DNA from 4 places in the Erwinia sp. Eh17-17 genome. Region 1 is predicted to be linked to each of the others. Evidence: predicted binding sites of a transcription regulator. Region 1 holds the regulator's gene; each other region holds the start of a gene.
What was found. Region 1 encodes PurR, which represses purine synthesis genes. Its sites were predicted from a motif close to CANGCAAACGTTTGCNTG; they were not measured.
Positions count from the first base shown of each region.

Region 2: the regulator PurR is predicted to act here: its motif matches at 1,520-1,537, upstream of ABEH87_RS14225 (NCS2 family permease).
Region 3: the regulator PurR is predicted to act here: its motif matches at 1,311-1,328, upstream of purL (phosphoribosylformylglycinamidine synthase).
Region 4: the regulator PurR is predicted to act here: its motif matches at 2,434-2,451, upstream of ABEH87_RS06940 (amino acid aminotransferase).

Region 1 is NZ_JBDFQT010000001.1:1,068,957-1,073,503, reverse strand. It holds gene punC (purine nucleoside transporter PunC) at 1-284, opposite strand, end outside; gene punR (DNA-binding transcriptional activator PunR) at 398-1,330, shown strand; gene purR (HTH-type transcriptional repressor PurR) at 1,327-2,352, opposite strand; gene ABEH87_RS04730 (NlpC/P60 family protein) at 2,773-3,654, opposite strand; gene ABEH87_RS04725 (Grx4 family monothiol glutaredoxin) at 4,038-4,376, shown strand; gene rnt (ribonuclease T) at 4,453-4,547, opposite strand, start outside.
Region 2 is NZ_JBDFQT010000004.1:389,598-394,144, forward strand. It holds gene ABEH87_RS14220 (4'-phosphopantetheinyl transferase superfamily protein) at 1-80, shown strand, start outside; gene ABEH87_RS14225 (NCS2 family permease) at 122-1,435, opposite strand; gene yieH (6-phosphogluconate phosphatase) at 1,682-2,347, shown strand; gene ABEH87_RS14235 (MFS transporter) at 2,442-3,680, opposite strand; gene phoU (phosphate signaling complex protein PhoU) at 3,805-4,542, opposite strand.
Region 3 is NZ_JBDFQT010000005.1:172,666-177,212, forward strand. It holds gene purL (phosphoribosylformylglycinamidine synthase) at 1-1,222, opposite strand, end outside; gene mltF (membrane-bound lytic murein transglycosylase MltF) at 1,493-2,950, shown strand; gene tadA (tRNA adenosine(34) deaminase TadA) at 2,985-3,467, opposite strand; gene yfhb (phosphatidylglycerophosphatase C) at 3,515-4,153, opposite strand; gene ABEH87_RS15230 (PTS transporter subunit EIIC) at 4,157-4,547, opposite strand, start outside.
Region 4 is NZ_JBDFQT010000002.1:325,986-330,532, forward strand. It holds gene asnS (asparagine--tRNA ligase) at 1-924, shown strand, start outside; gene ompC (porin OmpC) at 1,225-2,328, shown strand; gene ABEH87_RS06940 (amino acid aminotransferase) at 2,517-3,707, shown strand; gene ABEH87_RS06945 (MBL fold metallo-hydrolase) at 3,760-4,389, opposite strand; gene ABEH87_RS06950 (YcbK family protein) at 4,432-4,547, opposite strand, start outside.

The sequences.
Region 1 (4,547 bases):
CAGGGGGCTGACTCGACCCACAGCATCGCCGCGCAGCCAATGGCAAACAGGCTAAGGCCCATAACCAGCACCGGTTTACGCCCAATACGGTCGGAGAGCGGCCCCCAGACTAACTGGGCGCAGGCAAAACCGGCGAGAAAGATACTCAGGCTGGCGCTGATCGCCCCGGCTTCAGTCTGCAGGTCCTGTTGCATGACGCCAAATGCAGGAAGGTACATATCGGTAGCAAGGAAACCCAGCATGCTGAGTAGCGCCAGGTAAAGCATAAAACCTTTGGAACGCATGATTTTTAACTCTTATTAGACAATTTTTTCACCCGCGCAGTGTAATCGCGTGTTCACTGCGCTGTGAAACGCTATTATTCGTGTATTGCGTTGAAAAAATTTGAAGGCAGGTTATGTGGTCTGAATATTCTCTTGAAGTGGTCGATGCGGTCGCCAGAACCGGCAGTTTTACTGCGGCAGCTGCAGAGCTTCATCGCGTACCTTCCGCGGTGAGTTACACCGTACGCCAGCTGGAAGAGTGGCTGGCGGTCAGCCTCTTTGAGCGTCGTCACCGGGATGTGGTGCTGACGGAGGCTGGCCGCGTTTTCAGTGAAGAAGGGCGCGCTGTTATCAAAAAAATGCTTGCCACCCGTACGCGCTGTCAGCAGGTGGCCAATGGCTGGCGCGGGCAGATTAATATTGCGGTAGACAGGATCGTGCGGCCGGCACGTACCCGGCAGCTGGTGGTCGATTTTTACCGGCATTTTCCCGATATGGAACTCCATATCATGCCGGAAGTGTTCAACGGCGTGTGGGATGCGCTGGCCGATGGCCGTGTGGACGTGGCGATTGGCGCCACCCAGGCGATACCGGTGAGAGGGCGCTTTGCTTTTCGTGATATGGGTAGCCTGAACTGGCGCTGTGTGGTGCAGGCACAACATCCGCTGCTTGGTCACCGCGGTGCGCTGAGCGAAGCCCTGATCCGCGAATGGCCCTCGCTGGTGCTGGAAGATACGTCACGAGCACTGCCGAAGCGTACCACCTGGACGCTGGATAATCAGCGGCGGCTGGTGGTGCCTGACTGGGACAGCGCGTTTGACTGCCTGCGCGCCGGGCTCTGTGTCGGGATGGTGCCGGGCCATTACGCCCAGCCGGGATTACAACAGCAGGAACTGGCTGAGCTGACGCTGGCATCGCCTTTTCCCGACAGTCCCTGCTACCTGAGCTGGTCAGAGCAGAGCGCCTCTCCGGCGCTGAACTGGCTGCTGGAATACCTGGGCAGCACCGAGACGCTGAACGCCGAATGGCTGAGTGAGCAGCCCGACCCGCAGCCGGTCAGCGCTTAACGGCGATAGTCGCGGAAAGGACCATCTGCCACCGAGCGGCGTTCAATCAGTGAGGGATGAACCTCGATGGTCTGCTGCTCTTCGCGTTTACTGGTGATGCGGTCCAGCAGCATGTCAAAGGCGGTTTCACCCAGGCGCTCTTTCGGCTGATGTACCGTAGTCAGCGCCGGGGTGAAGTAACGGGCGTTGCGCACGTTATCATAACCGATCACCGAAATGTCCTGCGGGACGCGCAATCCCATCTCGTCGGCGGCGCAAATCGCCCCCATCGCCATAATATCGCCGCCGCAGAAGATCGCCGTTGGACGCTGTTTCTGCGACAAAATCTGCTGCATAGCGCGATAGCCTGACTCCGGTTCGAAGTCGCCCTGCACCAGCCACTCTTCGCGCAGAGTGATCCCGGCTTCTGCCAGCGCTTTCAGAAAGCCAGCGTGGCGGCCGCCGCCGGTATTGCGCTCCAGCTGACCGGGGATAGCACCGATATCCCGGTGCCCGCGTTCAATCAGATAGCGGCCAGCCAGATAGCCGCCTTCAAAGGCATTATCCAGCACGGTATCGGTAAAATCGCCGCGCGACTCATTCCAGTCCATCACCACCATCGGGATGTTGCGGTTCTCTTCCAGCATGGCTATCAAGGTGTCCGGATATTCAGAGCACATCACCAGCAGCCCATCAACGCGCTTCTGCGCCATCATTGACAGATATGCCTGCTGTTTTTGCAGGTCATTGTGCGCATTGCCCAGAATCAGCGTATAGCCTTGAGCGAAGCAGCGGTTTTCCACGGCTTCAATGATCTCGGCAAAGTAGGGCGCTTCACTGGAAGTTGCCAACAGGCCAATGGTTTTGGTGTGGTTGACCTTAAGACTGCGGGCCACGGCGCTGGGAGAATAATGCAATTCTTTGATGGCCACCCACACCGCTTCTCGCGTCTCTTCGGCCACAAAGCGCGTTTTATTGATCACGTGCGACACGGTGGTGGTGGACACGCCGGCGCGCTTTGCCACATCCTTAATTGTTGCCATTAAAATCGTACTCCTGGTGTTATCGTAACAACTTGATAACTAGTTGGTTAAACGTTTGCCTGGATACAGCTATTCCTGCCCGACAAGAGTCATTTTGGGTGCTGTCTCAAAGGGTCGGGAAGGGGATGAATCGTCCGTAGAGTGACATGCAGTGCTGACTAAAACGGTTTGCGCTGCCTGTTGCGCAACGCAAGGAGAGAATTCTAACAAGGCTGCGCGCAGAAAACGAGATTTTTACGGGTAACTGTGGGAAAATCTGTAGGCTTACTAATGACAAGGTTATTAAGGAGAGAAAATGAATACTGATATGAAAATGACAGCGCTGGCGGTGGTGGGTTCACTGCTATTGATTATGGCGTTCAGTTTTACGGCTGTCATGCATTAAGCATGTGCTGCACGGGAGGGGGTAACCCTTCCCGTTTAGCGAATGGTTTTAGGCGTCATTACCCTGCGCGCGCCAATGTAATGTTCCTGCCAGTAGTCTTCACTCAGCGCACTAACCTGAATATCTTTACCGGTGCGCGGTGACTGAATAAATTTCCCCCCGCCAAGATAAACACCCACGTGGTCTGCTGTGCCACGACCGTTAATTCTGAAGAATACCAGGTCGCCTTTCTCTAACTGGTCGCGCTTAATCGAAGCGGCATCGCGCAGGTGATACATTTCATTAGCTGTGCGTGGGATCTTAAATTTCACCAGATCTTTGTAGGCGTACCATACCAGGCCACTGCAGTCGAAGCCGGTTTTGGGTGAGGTTCCGCCCCACTGATAGGGCTTACCTAACTGACCCATTAACTTGTTCATCGCCGTTTCACGAGCTTTCTGATAACGCGCACGGTGCGCTTTGCTCAGCTTCAGCGGTGCTGTCAGCTCGTCATTCTCACGTACTGTGCCTTTGGCCGTTGCGCGCTGACGACCATAGTGTTTTTTCTCCGCTTTCTTACTGGCGGCGATTTTTTTGCTCAGTGATTTTTTGCTTAATTTCGCAGTGCGCAGGGGCTCGGCAGTGGTTTTCTTTTTTTCTTTAAGAAGGGTCTTTTTGGCCTGAGCCACACGTGCCGCTTTAGTCGATTCTCTTTTAACGGGCAGCGCCGCTTCCCTGGCTTTTTTAGTCGCCGGAGTTTTTACTTTTTTGGTGGCGGTGGTTTTTACCGGGCGGCGCTTACGGCGTTCATCTTCGCGTGCCGTGTTACCGTCAGCCTTTTGCTGATTGGCATTAATAGGGGTATGTGGCGATGCGTGCGCCATATTGAAGAACAACTGGGTGAAAGCCAGTATGCAGAGCGTGATGAGTAAACGCATTGTTCCCATTAACAGTTTGTGCGCTGCAAAACAGGGCAGCACATTCAGAAAAGAGATTTCTGCGCTCAGGCAGAAGGTTAGCTCGATTCTAATCTAACTTCTTAATAAACGGTTAGGTCTTTTTTGTTTCAATAATACAGATCAAGTAAACGATGTTAAATTGAACACAATCAGGTGGTTAACTCAGCAGCTCAATCCCTTTGGGAAATATCCGGTGCAGCGGCGACGACAAGAAAATGTTATTTTAGATTTATTGTCTGCGCGCAAGGTCCGTTGAGGTCATTTTTTCGTGTGAAAATGTCATTTTCATCGCAACCGCAGAATCGCTACAATAAGAGGCTGCGCCCAGCCTATACACGACGTTTCGTATTGAGGAAGAAGTTATGAGCACTGTTGAAAAAATTGAACGCCAGATCGCTGAAAATCCCATTCTGCTGTACATGAAAGGGTCACCGAAACTGCCAAGCTGCGGTTTCTCAGCTCAGGCAGTTCAGGCACTGTCGGCCTGTGGCGAGCGTTTCGCGTACGTTGATATTCTGCTGAATCCGGACATCCGTGCAGAAATGCCAAAATACGCCAACTGGCCAACCTTCCCACAGCTGTGGGTTGACGGTGAGCTGGTGGGCGGCTGCGATATCATCATTGAGATGTATCAGCGCGGCGAGCTCCAGCAGTTGATCAAAGAAACTGCCCAGAAGTATCCGACCGACGCCGCTGAATAACAGCGACGCAGCGGCATAAAAAAACCGGGGCCTGATGGCTCCGGTTTTTTTTATGCATGAGGATCAGTCTCCGGCATTATGAGGTTTCGCTGCTCTCGCTCTCGTCTGCGCTATCAGCAGGCAGTGGCCAGCCGCCAAGACGCTTCCAGCGGTTCACCAACTCACAGAACA
Region 2 (4,547 bases), on a different contig from region 1:
ATGTCCATGCCCACAATCTGGGGCCACGAACGTTACGTCTCACCAGCCTGCCAGCAGAAAAAACGCAGTATTACTCCTGAACGGATAATACGGGTGGCGTTACCACCACCCGGCAGCGGAATTAATGCGCGTCAACAAACGCAATTTTCAGTACGAACAACAGCGCAACCACCACGACACACGGGCTGATTTCACGCCAGCGTCCGGTACCCAGCTTCATCACGCAGTAAGAAATGAAGCCCAGCGCGATCCCTTCAGTAATTGAGAAACTGAACGGCATCATTGCCGCAGTGACAAACGCCGGAACTGCTTCGGTCAGATCATCCCACTTCACGCGAGACAGGCTGGACGTCATCAGCACGCCGACATAGATCAGCGCGCCTGCGGCTGCATACGCCGGAACCATGCCCGCCAGAGGCGACAGGAACATCACCAGCAGGAACAGGACACCCGTCACTACCGCCATCAGGCCAGTACGCCCGCCAACGGACACGCCAGACGAACTTTCGATGTAGGCGGTCACGGAAGAGGTGCCGATAAAGGAACCGGCAACGGAGCTGATGCTGTCAACGTAAAGCGCCTGCTTCATCCGCGGGAATTTGCCCTTCTCGTCGGTCAGACCGGCTTTATCCGTCACGCCGATTAACGTCCCGGAGGAGTCAAACAGGTTCACCAGCATAAAGGAGAAGATAATCCCGGCCATCCCGATATTCAGTGAATCCTTCAGGTTAACCTGCCCCAGTACGGAGGTCACCGCAGGAGGCGCCGAGAAGATGCCGGTGTATTTCACATCACCAATCGCCAGGCCAATCCCGGTCGTGACGACAATCGATACCAGCACCGCCGCATGAATATTGCGTGAGGCCAGGATAGCGATAATAAAGAAGCCTAACGCCCCCAGCAGCACACTGTGCGAGGTGAGGTTACCCACGGTCACCAGCGTCGCTTCATTGGCGACAATGATGCCTGCATTTTTCAGCCCCATCATGGCGATAAACAAGCCAATACCGGCGGTGATGCCCACGCGCAGGCTGAGCGGAATATTGGCAATCATCCAGTAACGCACGCGGAAAATGGTCAGCAGCAGCAGGCCTACCGCGCCCCAGAAGATAGCCCCCATCCCGATCTGCCAGGAAATCCCCATCGCGCCGACCACCACAAAGGCGAAGAAGGCGTTCAGGCCCATGGCCGGTGCCAGTGCCACCGGCAGGTTTGCCACCAGCCCCATCAGAATACTGCCAAAGGCAGCAATCAGGCAGGTGGTGACAAACACCGCCTGCGTATCCATACCCGCCACGCCCAGGATTTGCGGGTTAACAAAAACGATATAGACCATCGTCAGGAAGGTGGTGAAACCAGCAATCACCTCAGTACGGACGGTGGTACCATGCTCCTGCAATTTAAAAATCCGTTGTAACAGACCGGGATTCGTCATTATGTGTTTCCAGAACGGAGAAAAAGTTGTCGGCGGTTATCCTACCCCAAAATTCAGATTTTGGGATATTGATCACCCGGTTTTTTCGCAACCGATTGCGCTGTTTTTACCGACATATCACTACCGCTAACAGTCACTGACACGATTCTCTCTGAAAAACGGGGCCCTGAACTGTCAATGGTCGAAATCTCTCCCGGCTTCACGTTACTATCCACACTCAGCCCATGCAGACTTAAAGGAAGCAGGATGTCAGTAGCGTGCATTTTTTTCGATTGTGACGGAACACTGGTGGACAGTGAAATGCTCTGTACCCAGGCTTACGTCAATACGTTTGCGGAGTTTGGTGCCACATTGTCGTTGCAGGAGATGTTCGAGAAGTACAAAGGGGTCAAACTGTACGACATCATTTCTGATGTTTGCCAGCAGCACGGGATCGCTGTCCCGGTTGACGTGCTGGAACCCGCGTATCGCCGGGAAGTCGCACGTCTGTTTGAGCGGGAGCTCAAACCCATCGCCGGTGCAAAGGCATTACTGGAAAAAGTCAGCGTACCGATGTGCGTTGTCTCTAACGGTACCGTGCCCAAAATGCAGCATTCACTCGGTCTGACGGAGATGCTGCCCTTCTTCGGCGATCGTCTGTACAGCGGCTACGACATCGGGCACTGGAAGCCCGAACCTGAACTCCTGCATCACGCTGCAGTGCAGATGGGTGTCCCCGTTGAGCGCTGTATCCTTGTGGATGATTCTGAAGCGGGTGCCATGGCCGGTATCGCTGCCGGTATCCCGGTCTTCTATTACTGCGTGGATGCTCATAACCCGACCATCGACCATCCGCTGGTCACCGTATTTAACGATATGGCGCAACTGCCTGAGCTGTGGCGTGATAAAGGCTGGCAGTTAACACGGCGATAAAACGGAACGATTCATCGGGCCAGACATGCCTGACCCCTGCGATGGGATAAGCGGACCGATCCCGGGTTGGGCATGGCGCCCAACCCGCCTGTGTTTAGCCAATCGCGCCCAGCACGTCCTCATTGCCCTGCTTTTTCGGCAGCAGGAACAGCGTCGCAAGAATATCCAGCAGGTAAATCAGTGCCAGTATTGTAATCGCGGCAGCAAAAGACCACTGGCTGACCAGCAGGCCAATCACCAGCGGGCCAAAACCGCCCACACCACGACCGAGGTTAAACAGAACGTTCTGCGCAGTAGCCCGCACTTTTACCGGGTAGGTGTCTGAGATCAGGGCACCGTAGCCGCCAATCATCCCGTTAACAAACATTCCCATCAGTGCGCCGGTGAACAGCATGATGGTCGGATCGCGCAGCTGGGCATAGACCACTACCATCACCACGGCACCCACCTGGTAGATAAGGAATATTTTCCAGCGCGCAAAGCGATCCGCCAGCAGGCCAAACAGCCAGATGCCGAACGTCATCCCCACGACCGTGACCGCCGTCCACATTCCGGATTTGGTCAGCGAGAAACCGAAGTTGGAAGAGAGGTAGCTCGGCATCCAGATCATCAGGCCGTAATAGCCGAAATTCTGCACCGAACAGAGGATGAAGATGCCAATACTGGCTTTGGTGGTTGCCGCGTCGGCAAACAGCAGCTTAATGCGCGCACGAAACGACAGCCCCTGGTTGACGTCCACATGTTCGGTAAACGCTTCCGGTTCGCCCATCCCGCGGCGGATGGCGAACGACGCCAGCGCGGGCAGCAATCCGACAAGAAACATGCCGCGCCAGCCGATGATATTCAGCAGGAAAGGGGTGATAAACGCGGCCAGCAGTACGCCCAGCTGCCAGCCCATGCCGACCCACGCCGACGCACGGTTGCGCTTGTTGGCAGGCCATGCTTCCGCAATCAGCGCCATGCCAATGCCGAACTCACCGCCCAGCCCCATGCCGGCGAGCGTGCGGTAAGCCAGTAAATCCCAGTACCCCTGCGCCACGGCACACAGTCCGGTAAATACCGAGAACATCAGAATGGTGAAGGTCAGTACGCGAATACGCCCGAGACGGTCACTGATATGACCGAAAATAATACCGCCCAGTACGGCACCAATTAATGTCCAGGTGACCAGAGAACCGGCCTGCGAGGGGCTGAGTGCCAGAGACAGGCTGATGGCCGGCAGCATAAAGCCGAGGATCAACAGATCAAAGCCGTCCATCGCATAGCCGCTGACCGCAGCGACCATCGCTTTACCAGGCGTGACGCTACGCCTGTCCGGTGGGGAAGTTGACATGGTTTTCTGACCTTTTTCATTGGAATTTGGCCGCAAGTATAAGTAGGAGCGGGGGCGGTATCCAGACGAAAAAGTGATGGGAGGGCAGTAAGGCGTGCCGGGGGATGGCACGCCTGAGCAGAAACTACGCCGGGTTATTGCTGCCCGTATCGTCGCCGGTCAGCAGCTTATCCAGCTGATCGCCGCCCACATGGCGGAAATCCTGACCTTTCACGAAGTAGAAGATAATTTCGCAGATGTTCTGGCAGCGGTCACCAATACGTTCGATGGCGCGGGCGCAGAACAGGGCGGTCAGCACGCTTGGGATCGTGCGCGGGTCTTCCATCATATAGGTCATCAGCTGACGCACAATGCCCTCGTACTCCTGGTCAACCTTCTTGTCTTCACGGTAGATTTCAATCGCCGCATTCAGGTCCATACGTGCGAAGGCATCCAGCACGTCGTGCAGCATCTGAATGGTGTGATGGCCCATTGATTCCAGGCTCACCAGCAGCGGCTGATGCTGCTGGGTAAACTTCTCCAGTGCGGTACGGCAAATCTTCTCGGCCACATCACCAATGCGTTCCAGCTCGGAGATGGTCTTGATGATGGCCATCACCAGACGCAGGTCGCTGGCAGTCGGCTGACGTTTGGCGATGATGCGCACACAGGCTTCATCAATCTCCACTTCCATCATGTTGACCTTGTGATCCCCTTCGATCACCTTGTTCGCCAGCTCGCCGTCCTGGTTGTGCATCGCCATGATGGCGTCCGTTAACTGCTGCTCAACCATCCCGCCCATGGTCATCACCTGGGTACGGATGTGCTCCAGCTCGGCGTTGAACTGGCCGGAGATATGTTTATTCAGATTCAGGCTATCCATTTTAT
Region 3 (4,547 bases), on a different contig from region 1:
TGTGGTAGCCGCGCAGCTCTTCGCCATTGTGGCTGTTAACGCGCTCTTCGTAAGTGCGGAAGTAGCCGTTCAGCGCCGGGCGACCAAATTCGTTGTTAAACGCCGCGCCGCCCAACGGGCCTTCGGTCATGATATCCAGTGCGGTAACAATGCGATCCGGCTTGCCGAAATCTTCTTCCCACGGCTGTTCAAAGCCCGGAATGCGCAGGTTGGAAACCGAGAAACCGACCAGACCCGCTTTAGGTTTGGCCCCGCGCCCGGTGGCACCTTCATCACGGATTTCGCCGCCGGAACCGGTCGCGGCTCCCGGCCACGGAGAAATCGCGGTCGGGTGGTTATGGGTTTCCACTTTCATCAGAATATGTGCGTCTTCCTGATGGAAATCATAGTTGCCCTGCGGATCGGCGTAGAAGCGCCCGACCTGAGAACCTTCCATCACCGCCGCATTGTCTTTGTAGGCAGACAATACGTGGTCGGGGGTCTTCTCGAAGGTATTTTTGATCATTTTGAACAGCGATTTCGGCTGAACCTGGCCGTCGATCACCCAGTCGGCGTTGAAGATTTTGTGACGGCAGTGCTCAGAGTTGGCCTGAGCAAACATGTAGAGTTCAATATCGTTCGGGTTGCGCCCCAGTTTTTCAAACGCCGCCTGCAGGTAGTCGATTTCATCATCGGCCAGTGCCAGGCCAAGTTTGATGTTGGCCTGAACCAGCGCGTTGCGCCCTTCACCCAGCACATCGACGCTTTGCACGGGCGCAGGCTGATGCTGAGCAAACAGTGCTTCCGCCTGGTTCATGTCGGTAAACACGGTTTCCATCATGCGGTCATGCAGCAGAGCGGCCAGCGCCCCCCACTGTGCGTCGGTCAGCTGCGGTGCCTGCACGTAGAAGGCCAGGCCGCGCTCAAGACGCAGAACCTGCGGCAGGGAGCAGTTATGGGCGATATCTGTCGCTTTAGAAGACCACGGTGAAATCGTGCCGGGACGCGGCGTCACCAGCAGGAGGCGGCCTTGCGGGGTGTGTTCCGCGAGAGAGGGACCGTATTTCAGCAGGCGTTGCAGGCGGGATTTCTCATCCCCGGTAAGCGGCGCGCTGACATCAGCGAAATGGACGTACTCAGCGTAAATGTCACTCACCGGCAGGTGAGCATCCTGAAAGCGGGCCAGCAATTTGTTAATACGAAATGCCGACAGAGCGGGCGAACCACGCAGAATTTCCATCATTAAAGATCTCTCGTCTCGAAGCGCCGGGCGACGCTTCATTGGGCGCAACAGGGGAAAACGGGCGGTATTATAGTGAATCCGCACCCGTTACGAAACCGTTTGCGCAGATTTAATCGCGATAAGGAATTGCCTGAAAAACGCACAAAACAGGTGGATTTCAGTTGCGGAGCTGCGCGGAGTTGCGCAGAATGCCCCACGCTCAGGACCAATTATAGATCACAAATACTGCCATAGAAGACAGATACCTGAGAATCACCGAGAGATAACTATTTGAAACGCTTTAAATTTAATTATCTTCTGGTCGGGTTGATCACCGTGCTTCTTGCGCTGGCACTGTGGCCCTCGATCCCGTGGTACGGCGGTTCGACCGACCGTATTGCACAGATAAAATCACGGGGAGTGCTGCGCATCAGCACCATAAACTCTCCGCTGACTTACTACACCGTCAATCATTTACCAGCGGGGATGGACTATGAGCTGGCGAAACGCTTCGCCCGTTATCTGGGGGTCAGGCTGGAAGTCACCGTGCGCCCGAACCTTGGCGACCTTTTTGACGACCTGGAAGACGATAAAGCCGATCTGCTGGCGGCAGGCTTAATCTACAACAATGAACGGCTCACGCGTTTTCGTGCCGGTCCCTCTTATTATTCGGTTTCCCAACAGCTGGTTTATCGCATTGGTTCGCCACGGCCAAAAAATCTGGGCGATCTGAAGGGGCGTCTGACGGCGGCCTCAGGCTCGGCCTATCTATCGACTCTGCGTAACGTGAAAGCGCAACAGTACCCTGACCTCGACTGGGCGATTTCAACTGACCAGACGCCTCAGGGCCTGCTGGAGGCCGTGGCTGACGGCAAGCTCGACTATACCGTGGGCGATTCTGTCACTATTGCCTTAATGCAACGCATTCATCCGCAGCTGGCGGTGGCATTTGATATCACTGATGAAGAGCCGGTCACCTGGTATATCCAGCAGGAGCAGGACGACAGCATGAATGCGGCGCTGCTCGACTTCTTCAACCAGATGGGTGAGGAGGGAGCCATGGCGCGACTGGATGAGAAGTATCTAGGCCACGTCGGCACCTTTGACTACGTTGATACCCGAACCTTCCTGCGCGCCATCGACGCGACCCTGCCGGATATTAAGCCCTTATTCGAAAAATATGCCCGGAACATAGACTGGCGCCTGCTGGCCGCCATCTCTTATCAGGAATCACACTGGAACCCCCAGGCCACGTCGCCCACCGGGGTACGCGGCATGATGATGCTGACGCGTAACACCGCCGACAGCGTCAACGTGACCGACCGTACTGACCCCGAACAGAGTATTCGCGGCGGTAGTGAGTACCTGGTGCGCATGATGGAAAAAGTACCGCCGACCATCCCCGAAGACGAACGCATCTGGTTTGCGCTGGCCGCCTATAACATGGGGTATGCCCATATGCTTGATGCCCGCAAGCTGACGGAAAAACAGAAGGCTAATCCGGATAGCTGGGCTGACGTAAAAGTCCGGCTGCCGATGCTCAGTCAGAAACGTTACTACAGCCAGACTAATTACGGTTACGCGCGCGGCCACGAGGCCTATGCCTATGTGGAAAACATCCGTAAGTATGAGATAAGCCTGGTAGGTTATTTGCAGGATCAGGAAAGGAAGCAGGCGCAGCAAGCCGCGATGGAAGCCGAACTGGGTAGCGGCTACCCCACTGTGGAAGCGAAAGTCGCGTTAAACTGATCGGCGTGGTAAACCGGCGGGCCGGAAAAGAGCATCAGCCCCTGCGCTGCGCTTTCTTTTCGGCGCGGCGCTGACGGAAGAAGTCGCTCAACAGCGCGGCACACTCTTCCGCCAGCACACCCTGTTCAGTCTTCACCTGATGATTCATTCCCGGATGCCCCAGCACATCAAGCAGCGAACCCGCTGCCCCGGTTTTCGCATCGCGCGCACCAAAGACCAGACGACCGACGCGGCCGTGCACCATCGCACCGGCACACATGATGCAGGGCTCCAGCGTGACATACAGCGTGGTGTTCAGCAGACGGTAATTCTCAATCACTTTCCCGCCCTGACGTAGCGCCATCATCTCAGCGTGCGCCGTCGGGTCATGGTGACCGATCGGGCGGTTCCAGCCTTCGCCAATGACCCGCCCTTCGTGCACCAGCACGGCACCGACCGGCACTTCGCCCTCTTCCCAGGCGCGCTTAGCCAGTTGAAGCGCATGGCGCATCCAGAATTCATCGTTATTGTCAGTCACCTGCATCTCCAGCAAAAAAAGCGCGACATTATATCTTTAATTGCCGCTTATTCCAGTTGCTGTAGCTCACCCACCGGGGTGACGCGGAAACGATGCTGGCAGAAAAACAGTAGCGGGTTGTCCTGCTTGCTGTCGCTGTAACCGCTGTAAAGCTGTAACGGCGTGCCGATTTGCTCTTCCAGCTGTGCCACCTTCTCATGGCCGAGGCAGCGCATCGCCAGCACCCGGCCTCCCCAGCCGCGCGCCATCTGGCTGGCGATCAGTTTGACCCGTGGCAGAAACGCCGAGTCAAAGTAAACCTGCTCAACCAGCGGCTGCGGCGAACCGGTGATCAGCCAGACGTCAGCATCTTCACTGCTCAGGTAGTCAGTGAGCCGCTGTTGCACCACGGGGAACGCCGTGACGCGCTGACGAAACCAGTGTGCAAACTGTTGCTCGCGCTGCGTCAGGCGCGCTTCGCTGTGGCCAAAGGTAATCGACCACAGCAGCAGGCTCATTGGCCAGCGCGCGGCGCGTCCTTTCAACAGCAGCCCCAGCCCGATGACCGGCAACAGCGGCACGACCAGCAGCAGATTCAGCGGCTGGCGCCAGAGCAGCCAGCGCATAAATGTGCCGAACATATCCTGCTGATGCAGCGTGCCATCGAGATCAAAAAATACGACACGTCGTTCCCGACTGGTTACCAAAGCTTACTCCTCAGGGTCATTGAATCCCATAAACCAGGCAAACAGGAAGCCACCGATAACGGCGGCCAGCCAGCCTGTCAGATACATTACTACTTTCCCGGCAACAATGGTCAGCGCCAGCGGCAGACCGGAAAGCCCAAACGTAATCAGGGTGGCGACCTTAGCATAGCTGATAACCGCTCCGCCAATAGCACCGCCAAGACAGGCGGCAATAAACGGCCGCCCGAGCGGCAGCGTCACCCCGAAGATCAGCGGTTCACCCACGCCGAGAATACCCACCGGCAACGCCCCTTTGACCAGCTTTTTCAGTCGGGCATTGCGGGTTTTCATTAATACCGCCAGCGATGCCCCCACCTGCCCCACCCCGGCCATGGCCAGAATGGGTAGCAGCGCG
Region 4 (4,547 bases), on a different contig from region 1:
GTGTCTACCCCGCTGATCACCGCGTCTGATACCGAAGGTGCGGGCGAAATGTTCCGCGTCTCTACGCTGGATATGGAAAACCTGCCGCGCACGCCGGAAGGCAAAGTCAATTATGATGAAGACTTCTTCGGTAAAGAAGCGTTCCTCACCGTATCCGGTCAGCTGAACGGCGAAACCTACGCCAGCGCAATTTCCAAAATTTATACCTTCGGCCCGACCTTCCGTGCAGAGAACTCCCACACCAGCCGCCATCTGGCAGAGTTCTGGATGCTGGAGCCGGAAGTGGCGTTTGCCGACCTGGAAGATAACGCCGCTCTGGCAGAAGCGATGCTGAAGTACGTGTTTAAAGCGGTGCTGGAAGAGCGCGCGGATGATATGGCCTTCTTCGCCGAGCGCGTAGATAAAGAAGCCATCTCGCGCCTGGAGCGTTTTGTGACGACCGATTTCGCCCAGGTTGATTACACCGAAGCCGTTGAAATCCTGCTGGCCTCGGGCCAGACGTTCGAAAACCCGGTGTCCTGGGGCATCGACCTGTCTTCCGAGCACGAGCGCTACCTGGCAGAGAAACACTTTAAAGCGCCGGTGGTGGTCAAGAACTACCCGAAAGACATCAAAGCGTTTTATATGCGCCTGAACGACGATGGTAAAACTGTGGCGGCCATGGATGTTCTGGCTCCGGGTATTGGTGAAATCATTGGTGGTTCCCAGCGTGAAGAGCGTCTGGATGTGCTCGATGCACGCCTGGCCGAGATGGGCCTGAATAAAGAGGATTACTGGTGGTATCGCGACCTGCGTCGCTACGGCACAGTGCCTCACTCAGGTTTCGGTTTAGGTTTCGAACGATTAATCGCCTATGTCACTGGCGTACAAAATGTAAGAGATGTTATCGCCTTCCCGCGCACTCCACGCAACGCGACGTTCTGATTTCTGCATTAAATATAAGAAATTCATATATATACTAAGGTCAGCCTCGCTGGCCTTTTTTTATTTTTGTAAATTTAGAGTTAGTTCACAAAGTTCCGTAATTTTTACATTTTGTAATACATATTTTCCTCTTGTTACCAGAATAAGAGATTGGTAGCATTTTCGAGGTAGATTAACCAGGCTGTGAATGGAAAGATGCGTGCAGACACAGGAAGACACCAAACTCTCATCGTAGTTCTGTAAAGAATTATTGACGGCAGTGGCAGGTGTCCAAATAACTCCAATGAGGGTAATAAAAAAATGATGAAGCGCAACATTCTTGCAGTAGTGATCCCAGCACTGTTGGCCGCTGGTGCCGCTAACGCAGCAGAAATCTATAACAAAGATGGCAACAAACTGGACCTGTACGGTAAAGTTGATGCGCGTCACACCTTCTCTGACAGCGCTGGCGATGACGGTGATGCTTCTTATGTCCGTTTCGGCTTTAAAGGCGAAACCCAGATTAACGACCAGCTGACCGGTTACGGCCAGTGGGAATATAACATCCAGGCGAACGTTGCTGAATCTGAAGGTACTACAGGTTCTAAAACTCGTGTTGGCTTTGCAGGTCTGAAATTTGCTGAGTTCGGCTCATTCGACTACGGCCGTAACTACGGTGTAGGTTACGACCCACTGGCATGGACCGACGTTCTGCCAGTATTCGGTGGTGATACTGGTAACTCTGATAACTTCATGGTTGGTCGTTCTAACGGTCTGGCAACTTACCGTAACACCAACTTCTTCGGTCTGGTTGATGGCCTGGACTTTGCTCTGCAATACCAGGGTAAAAACGAAGACAACGCAACCGGTCGTGGTATCAAGCAAGCGAACGGCGACGGCTGGGGTTCTTCTGTAACTTATACCTCTCCAATCGGCGTGGGTGTGACTGCTGCTTACACCAAATCTGACCGTACTAATAACCAGGAAGCTGCAACTTTCGCCAACGGTGGAAAATCAGCAGAAACATGGTCTACTGCAGTTAAATACGATGCCAACAATGTTTACCTGGCAGCGATGTACGGCGAAACGCGTAACGCGACCTACATCTCTGGCACTGTTAACGGTGTAGCTGCTGATGGTACAGTAAACAAAGAGCAGAAATTTGAAGCAGTAGCTCAGTACCAGTTCGACTTCGGTCTGCGTCCATCCCTGGCATACGTGCAGGATAAAGCGAAAGATGTTGAAGGCATTGGCGACGTAGATCTGTACAAATACGTGTCAGTAGGCTCTTACTACTACTTCAACAAAAACATGTCTACCTACGTTGACTATAAAATCAACCTGATCGACGAAAACGATGCTACCCGTAACCTGGGTGTGGGCACCGACGACGTTGTAGGTGTTGGCCTGGTATACCAGTTCTAATTGCCACTTAGTCGCGGCTAAGGTCGCGATTAACAGTGCATCAAACGGGGCTTCGGCCCCGTTTTTGTTTTTCTCCGTTCTCACATCCCTTTCTGCTGTTTTTTTGACGCAAACGGTTGGTAATTTACCGATTCTGGCGTTAACCTGAGTCCTCACTTCGCTTTAAATTAAGCTAACGGACTTCGACTATGTTTGAACGTATTGCAGCTGCACCCGCCGACCCTATTCTTGGTTTAGCCGACCTGTTCCGCGCTGATGACCGCCAAAATAAGATCAACCTCGGTATTGGCGTGTATAAAGATGAAACCGGCAAAACGCCGGTACTGACCAGCGTAAAAAAGGCTGAGCAGTATCTGCTGGAAAACGAAACCACCAAAAATTACCTGAGCATCGACGGCATCGCCGACTTTGGGCGCTGTACCCAGGAACTGCTGTTCGGGGCGGATAGCACCCTGATCAGCAGCCAGCGTGCGCGTACGGCTCAGACCCCAGGTGGAACCGGCGCACTGCGCGTCGCCGCCGACTTTATTGCCACGCAGACCAGTGCAAAACGCATCTGGGTCAGCAATCCAAGCTGGCCAAACCACAAGAATGTGTTTGCCGCTGCCGGTCTGGAAGTGTGTGAATACGACTACTACGATGCCGCCCGGCACACGCTGGACTTTGACGGGCTGCTGAGCAGCCTGAACGCCGCGCAGGCGGGTGACATCGTGCTGTTCCACGGCTGCTGCCACAACCCGACCGGCATTGACCCAACGGCTGCCCAGTGGTCACAGCTGGCTGAGCTGTCGCTGGCGAAAGGCTGGCTGCCGCTGTTTGACTTTGCCTATCAGGGCTTCGCTCGTGGTCTGGAAGAAGATGCTGAAGGCCTGCGCGCTTTCGCCGCCAGCCATCAGGAACTGATTGTCTGCAGCTCTTACTCGAAGAACTTCGGCCTGTATAACGAGCGCGTGGGTGCCTTTACCCTCGTCGCCGCTGATGCCACCGTGGTAGATACCGCATTCAGCCAGGTCAAAGCGACCATTCGTGCCAACTACTCTAACCCACCCGCCCACGGTGCAGCGGTGGTGGCAACGATTCTCGGCAACAAGGATCTGCGCGCGCTGTGGGAGCAGGAGTTGACCAGCATGCGTGAACGTATTCAGCGTATGCGTCAGCTGTTTGTGAACACGCTACAGGAGAAAGGGGCGAAAGGTGATTTCAGCTTTATCATCAGTCAGAACGGCATGTTCTCATTCAGCGGTCTGACGAAAGATCAGGTTGTGCGTCTGCGTGATGAGTTTGGCGTTTATGCGGTGAACTCCGGGCGAGTCAACGTGGCAGGGATGACCCCGGACAACATGTCCCCGCTGTGTGAAGCCATCGTCGCGGTGCTGTAACAAGGGGAAGTGCAAAAAGGGTGACCGTTTTGCCGGTCACCCTTTTTTGTGTCTACTGCAGGAACGGATTACTGATACGTTCGCGACCCAGCGTAGACATCGGGCCATGTCCCGGAATAAAGGTCACGTCATCGCCCAGCGGCAGCAGCTCATTGTGAATTGAAGCGATCAGGTCACTGTGGCTGCCCTGAGGAAAGTCAGAGCGCCCCACGCCACCGTTGAAAATCACGTCCCCTGACACCAGCAGGCGGCCGGCACGGTCAAAAAATACGATATGGCCCGGCGTATGCCCCGGACACAGCAACACTTCCAGAGACGTCTGCCCTACCTGAACGGTTTCCCCCTCTTCCAGCCAGCGGTCAGGCTCCAGCGGCGGGCACTCATCAAAACCAAACATCTGGCTTTGCATCGGTAAACCTTCCAGCCAGAATTTATCTGCTTTATGTGGGCCTGTAACAGGAATGGCATAGTGCGCGGCGAGTTCTGCAGCGGCACCAACATGGTCAAGGTGACCGTGCGTCAGCAGAATTTGCGTGAGCGTCACGCCCAGCGCAGTGACTTCACGCTTAATTTTTTCTGCATCGCCTCCCGGATCGACCAGAGCGGCCTCACGGGTTTCAGTACACCAGATCACCGAACAGTTCTGGGCGAACGCAGTGACCGGGATAAGATGATAATCCATAATACTCCGTTACCGGACACCATAAGGAGCCGGGATTTCGTTTTACCAGTGCCGAACCGGCCCGGTATCAATATGCACAAAGTTACTACTCGGATAGTATCCTACACCACCCGCCCGCAGTGAAAGCGCGGCTTTGCGAACATTGCTTAACGAAATCC